Regions from separate parts of the Alkalihalobacillus pseudalcaliphilus genome, predicted to be linked through region 3. Evidence: riboswitches for the same ligand, from Rfam matches in the RefSeq annotation. Region 3 holds a riboswitch; each other region holds the start of a gene.

Region 1 (2,270 bases), on a different contig from region 3:
TACCAGAAGAGTTAAATAATCTATTTAATAAAGTCGTTCGTGGTGAGCGAGAACAGCAGCTAGAATTAGCCATTCAGGGGCGATATTTTGCCCTTGTTATGACGCCTTTATATGACCACGAACAAATCAGAGGAGCCGTTGCAGTAATTCGGGATATGACGGAAGAACGTCAACATGATAAGCTTCGTAAAGATTTCATTGCGAATGTATCACACGAATTAAGAACGCCGATTTCAATGCTGCAAGGGTATAGTGAAGCGATTATTGATGATATAGCGGAAAGCCATGAAGAGAAAAAAGAGCTTGCTCGGATCATTTATGATGAATCATTAAGAATGGGCCGATTGGTTAATGAGTTATTGGATATTGCGCGTATGGAAGCGGGTTATACTGAATTAGTAAAAGAAAAGATTCCTTTAATACCTTATATGGAGAAAATTGTTCGTAAGTTTAAAGGTTTAGCTAAAGACCATCACATTGCTCTGAAGCTAGATGTTAAGGAAAAGTTACCAGATGCTTATTTTGATCAAGATCGAATTGAACAAGTATTAACCAATTTAATTCATAATGCGATTCGACATACACAGGAATTCGGACAAGTCATTGTCAAAGTAAGTGTTGAACAAGAAGAATTCATATTTGATGTAATTGATAACGGCTCTGGTATTAGTGAACAAGATTTACCTTATGTGTTTGAACGTTTTTACAAAGCAGATAAAGCGAGAACACGAGCCAAAGGTGGAACAGGTCTTGGATTGGCCATTGCCAAAAATATCATTGATTCGCATAAAGGGAAGATTACGGTGCATAGCAAAGTAAATGAAGGTACTACTTTCTCTTTTAAACTTCCGTTGTAGGAAAAAGGCTCATGAAAATTGAGATACTATCGTCTTTATGTTTCATGTATAATCAAAAGAAAGATCATATAGAAAATCATTAGGTCTATTTAAAAAGGAAGCTGGTTAGATTCCAGCACGGTCCCGCCACTGTGTTTGCTTTATATCAAAGCATAAGTCAGATTACTTGCCTACTGATATTGTTTGAACCTTCGAGGTTAAAGGGGATCATTAGAATGAAGCTCTGTCATTTGAAGCAGGGCTTCACTATGGGTGGAAAGCATTCCTTTTTCGGAATGCTTTTTTGTTAAGCCAGGAACATAGTGTCTTAATTGACTCATTTTAATACCAATCATTTATTGGAGGAGCGGGTTTATTTGCTTCGTTTCGTTCGTCAACATATTTTTCAATACCAAAGCCTTACATATTTTCTTTTAATACTTTTATGTTTTTTTATTTTTATTTGGTCTATTAGTAGGGGAAGTGTGGATATACCTTTTTGGACCGTGATTCAAATTTTAATTGCTGAGATTCCTTATAGTCCTTTTGAACACCAAGCTGAAACGAGTATTGTGAATATCGTTGTGCAAATTCGGTTGCCACGTGTACTACTTTCAATGATTGTTGGTGCTAGTCTAGCCTTAGCTGGTGCCGCTTTTCAAGGATTATTAAAAAACCCACTCGCTGATCCCTATACGCTTGGGGTGTCTTCAGGTGGAGCTTTAGGTGCAGTATTTGTGCTTTTTTTTGGAGTGACGATACCTGGATTAGGTTTTTTTACACTACCGTTTATTAGTATTATTAGTTCGTTTTTTACATTATTGTTTGTGATTAGCTTTTCAAAAATGGTCCAGCGCTCTATGTCGAGTGAAACAATTATTTTAACAGGCATTATATTTAGTTCGTTTTTAGGTGCTTTTATCTCTTTAATGATTGCTTTGACTGGGGATGAACTAAGGCAAATTATAGGGTGGCTACTAGGAAGCCTTGCGATGCGAGGTTGGGCATATGTTTGGTTAGCACTACCGTTATTTATAATTGCTTTTATCATGTTGTTGTTTAATCGTCAAGAACTAAACGCCTTAGCTTTTGGTGAAGAAACGGCCCGTCAATTAGGGGTCAATGTACGTGTACGGAAATATGTGATACTTGGTGCTGCTACTATTTTAACGGGCAGTGCAGTTGCTGTAAGTGGAACCATTGGATTTGTAGGATTAGTTATACCTCATATGACGAGATTAATTTGGGGAAGTAACCATCGAATTTTATTGCCACTCTCTATGTTTGTCGGTGCAGGCTTTTTAGCCCTTGCGGATATAGTAGCTAGAACCATCATCTCTCCTTCCGAATTACCAATTGGTGTCATTACGGCGATGATAGGGGCCCCCGTTTTTGGTTTAATATTAATAAAGCAACAAAAGAAAGTGGGGTGAG
Region 2 (2,270 bases), on a different contig from region 3:
TGGGCAAAAAAGGTCGAGAACCAGTCGATGAGTGCGGTTGGTCGACATGATCATGGGCAAAAAAGGGAAAGAACCTGTCGGTGAACAATCATTGCTTGGATTATCGTTAGGATTGTAAACAACTGGCACTTTATTATTTATTCACTCGGTTATTTTTGTGTAATAAGTGTTGCCAAAATTTTCATTTTTTCTATAAAACTTTTTTAATACAAATCTAATTGAACGTGAGCTCGGTACTGCACACCAAGTTGCTATCTCTCGAGATGTGATCTTTTTTTCGGGAAAGAGTATCATATACTCCTCAACGGCCCTAACAATAGCAGAACTCCAATTCTCTTGAAAATTACATTCTGGGCAAAATAGATATCTTGCTTTTCTTACATGTGGAGTAAAAACCTCGTTACAGTTATAACAAACAATACCTTTAGTGAGATGATTAATATTGTATTCGAATGTAGGTTTAAAAGGACTTTTAATAAGCTGACTGTTCAATAGAAAATCACATATATTTCTATTTTTATTAAAGGATTGACTGTGTTCTTTTACCATGTTCTTTTTGAATTTCTTAAGTAAGCTACAAAAAAGAAAATGTGGGGCGTTCAAGGGTGCATTATAAAGATAAAAATCGGGGTTAATAAAACAAACATAGGACTTAATTGTAGGAGTTGCTTTGCCAAATTGGTTCAATAAAAGCTGTCGTAATAAGGTTTCGGTTCTTTTTAATTGGATGTGAGGGTTCTTGATTTCATACTGCGATTCGGTTAAGAGGCGATCGCCCTCGAGGAAATAGGAGCCGGAATAGTTTTTAACCTCAAATAGAAAAATGTCCTTGGGGGTAATGACGAGGGAATCAATTTGTAGGGTGGAGTCTTTTGCTGTAAGCCATAAATCGTGTAACACATACCAATTGTCAGGTAAATCTTCTAAAAGCCAGTTGTCAAAATTCACTTCTCCTAGATAACCTTTTTCGGCGTGGGACAGCTTTTCTGTTTCTTTTGGTGAAAGTGGAAAATTTCTTTGTGCTAATATGCTCCCAACTTGCAGGTCAGTAGGCAGGGGACGTCTTCTTTTCATTCGCATCACTCCTTTTTTCCTTACATTGATTTTATCGTTAGCTTGCCATTGCACACAAGCAAAAAGTGGAAATATTCATGTATCTATAGCAAAACTATGTTACACTACATTCAAATGAATATATTCGTAGAGTTAGGTGCTCGTTCGTTGAGTGAAAAGGGAATTCGGTGTGAACCCGAAGCTGTTTCCGCAACTGTAAATGCTGATGAAATAAGGATACCACTGTCCATTTGGATGGGAAGGTCTTAGAGTAAATGGAAGCATAAGCCAGGATACCTGCCTAACTTGAACGTATAGGCTCTTCGGAATAAAGAGGATTGTACGGTGATATTGGGTAAATCTATGTTGATAGAGATATTTAAGCAACCGTCCGACAAGTCTCTCGGGCGTTTTTTTTGTGTTGATTTATCACCTTCTTACGCAATTATTTCCGAACGACCATCTCTATTCACAAGTGTGACAATATTGGAGGTGAAAAAATGAAAAAAGATATGCGTTATCTATGTTATCCGTATATGCGGGAGTCAGCCTCAACCGTTGATTTTGAAATTCGTACCGATTCGTTGACGACTCGAATTGGACAGGCAGCAAGTGTCGTTCAAAAACATCAGCAGCTCCACATTTTATATGAAGATTTAATGGAGCTTATCCCCATGACGTACCATTTGAATGGATCTGTTAGAGGTGAGCGGGCGATTGAGCAAAGTGACTTAGAACATTTAAGTGGAAAATATGATTTTTATGTATCCTTTGTTGAGGAAAAAATTCAACAGTTTTTATTACCGCAAGGATCAGATGCAGCCTGTGCCTTACATGTTTGCAGGAGTGAAGCAAAAAAATCTGTCCGAGCCTTACATAAAGTAAGTTTAGAACGCGAAGTAGACAAAATTTTATTTGATTATACGCATCTGTTAGCCAATGTGTTTTTTGTGATGGCGGTGTATGCTAATCAACAGTTGGAAGTCGAAGAGATTACGTTTGAGAGTAAATCATATAAACCGAGAGTGAAAAAGGAGAGAACAAGATGAATATATGGTTAAAAGGAATAAGTGGCTTATTAATATTTTTAATGTTGGCAGGTTGCGGAGATCAGGCAAGTGAGGAAAGTCCGGGACAAGCGAATGATGATAACCAAACAGAGGATTTGACGGAGGAAGAGGGTCCTTATACGGTAACTGATGATGCCGGTACAGAGT
Region 3 (2,270 bases):
CACGTTCCAACCATTCCGCCAATCGCAACGGCTATGATATTTTTAATGTTCACGCTTCTGCCCCCACTATGTGTCATGTTAGCAATTTCTATGTACTTCATGTTAACCAGCCTTTTTCTTCTCCAAATAAAAAGAATCATCTTCCCTCTCTGAAAAGTGATTCTTATGCTTGCACTTATATAGTTGCTCTTTCTTTGTCTTTGTTTTACGTGTTCTTAAATCAAGTTGAACAAAAGGGCTCCGCCCATTCAAAGGGTTTCTCTTACCTTCACGTATTTGTTTTTCTCGTTTTTTTTTGGCTGATGATTTTGCCATCTGCTCCACCTACTTTCTTCCATTATTATCTCGAACATTCTAAAAAAATTCAAGTCTATCCATTTTCTTCTCCGACCTCTATACTAGTAATGATCATAAAGGAGGTCATAACATGTTCCGTCAAGCTATTAAAAGTGATTTACCGATTATAAAAGAATGGATTTACGAACGAGCTGTTGATTTAAAAAAGAAGGAGCTATCCCAATGGGCCTTTTATTTAAATAAAGAAAACACAGCGATTCTTAATCATGATTTTGAACAAGGACATTTATATGTTTTTTTAGATCAACAGCAGGAATTACAAGGAGCTCTCGTACTAATGGAGGGGGATCAGTGGGACTTTGATTTATGGCCCGACCATACTGATGTAGACGCTTATTATCTTCATCGTGTCATCGTACCTATTACTAAAAAAGGGCAACATATCGGTTCCCAACTAGTTACTTATGCCAAAGAACAAGCCCAAGCAACCAATAAAATTTTACGTTTGGATTGTGCACGATTCAGTCCATTTTTACGCCCTTTTTACGAAAAGCATGGATTTCATTTAGCAAAAATATTAGAAGAATTTTACTTATTTGAGTGGAAACCTGTGAAGTGAGTTAGTCCCGCTTTGACTTTAACGTTGTTTTAAATCTTTATTTTTCACACAAAAAGCCTTATATTAGCTGACTATTCTATTAATTAAGTCAAAACTGGATATTGACAATCTTTCCTTACTTCGTTAAAGTAAATACAAATTTGAAAAGTGGGGATTAGGTACGTAAGCATTTTTAGTTTACGTTTAAAAGGGAATTCGGTGAAAAACCGAAGCGGTCCCGCCACTGTAATGGAAGAGCTTTTCTTGTAATCACTGGTTATGAACTGGGAAGAGAGAAAAAGCAAAGACGCCATAGCCAGGAGACCTGCCTAGTCTAACAACACTGCTCAACCTACGGGAGATAGGGAGGTGTTAAAAATATCAACAGTATGACAGGATATTTTTACCCACTATTATTGGTAAAAATATCCTTTTTTATTATTTTAAAATGAATCTGGAGGTATTTGAATGGGAGATATACGCACAAGTAATCTTGGTTATCCAAGAATCGGAGAGAAACGTGAATGGAAGAAAGCGTTGGAAGCATTTTGGTCAAAAAAAATAGACGAACCACAACTGCTTGCCAACTTAAAGGAACAACGACTAATTGGCCTCAAAAAACAAAAAGAAGCAGGCATTGACTATATACCGGTTGGTGATTTCACTTTTTACGACCATGTTCTCGATCATGCTGTCATGTTTGGTCTAATCCCAAAACGTTTCCAGGAAAGCTATCAAAACCATACATTAACTGGCTATTTTGATATCGCTCGTGGGAATGATGCTGCTCCAGCTAGTGAAATGACAAAATGGTTTAATACGAATTATCACTATATCGTTCCTGAATGGGAAGGACAAACGCCGAAATTACAATACAACAAACCACTCGAAGCCTATCAAGAAGCTCAGAATGAATTAGGGATCACAGGTAAGCCTGTATTAATTGGTCCTTTTACATTCCTTAAACTTTCAAAAGGTTATGAGCAAACTGATTTTTCTAAACACCTTGAATCCTTATTACCGCTCTATGTAGAGGTTTTACAACAACTTGAACAGGCTGGTTGTGAGTGGGTTCAAATCGATGAACCTTCCCTCGTTACAAGTATTAGTGAACAAGAAATAGATTTAGTTTCATCTACGTATCATTACTTAAATGAACGAACATCCATCAATGTCATGGTACAAACATACTTTGATGCTGTCAGTCATTATGAAAAGGTCATTCAACTTCCTGTAGCAGGAATTGGGCTTGATTTTGTTCACGGTAAGGACGAAAACCTATCCTCCCTCCAAAAGCACGGCTTCCCATCCAATAAAGTGTTGGGTGCTGGAATTATTGATGGTAGAAATATTTGGAGAGCGAACTTATCCGTGG

Evidence for each region. Region 3 has a riboswitch for cobalamin ahead of metE (5-methyltetrahydropteroyltriglutamate--homocysteine S-methyltransferase). Riboswitches for the same ligand answer to the same signal wherever they lie in the genome.
Region 1: another riboswitch for cobalamin. It lies ahead of PQ479_RS01345 (FecCD family ABC transporter permease); the one in region 3 lies ahead of metE (5-methyltetrahydropteroyltriglutamate--homocysteine S-methyltransferase).
Region 2: another riboswitch for cobalamin. It lies ahead of PQ479_RS16860 (hypothetical protein); the one in region 3 lies ahead of metE (5-methyltetrahydropteroyltriglutamate--homocysteine S-methyltransferase).

The regions. Positions count from the first base shown of each region.
Region 1 covers NZ_JAQQWS010000001.1:272,300-274,569, forward strand. The annotation lists gene PQ479_RS01340 (ATP-binding protein) at 1-857, shown strand, start outside; cobalamin riboswitch at 922-1,045, shown strand; gene PQ479_RS01345 (FecCD family ABC transporter permease) at 1,238-2,269, shown strand.
Region 2 covers NZ_JAQQWS010000009.1:125,225-127,494, reverse strand. The annotation lists gene PQ479_RS16865 (nuclease-related domain-containing protein) at 142-1,074, opposite strand; cobalamin riboswitch at 1,192-1,372, shown strand; gene PQ479_RS16860 (hypothetical protein) at 1,554-2,102, shown strand; gene PQ479_RS16855 (ABC transporter substrate-binding protein) at 2,099-2,270, shown strand, end outside.
Region 3 covers NZ_JAQQWS010000004.1:236,926-239,195, reverse strand. The annotation lists gene PQ479_RS11175 (fluoride efflux transporter FluC) at 1-53, opposite strand, end outside; gene PQ479_RS11170 (hypothetical protein) at 103-315, opposite strand; gene PQ479_RS11165 (GNAT family N-acetyltransferase) at 428-916, shown strand; cobalamin riboswitch at 1,056-1,242, shown strand; gene metE (5-methyltetrahydropteroyltriglutamate--homocysteine S-methyltransferase) at 1,364-2,270, shown strand, end outside.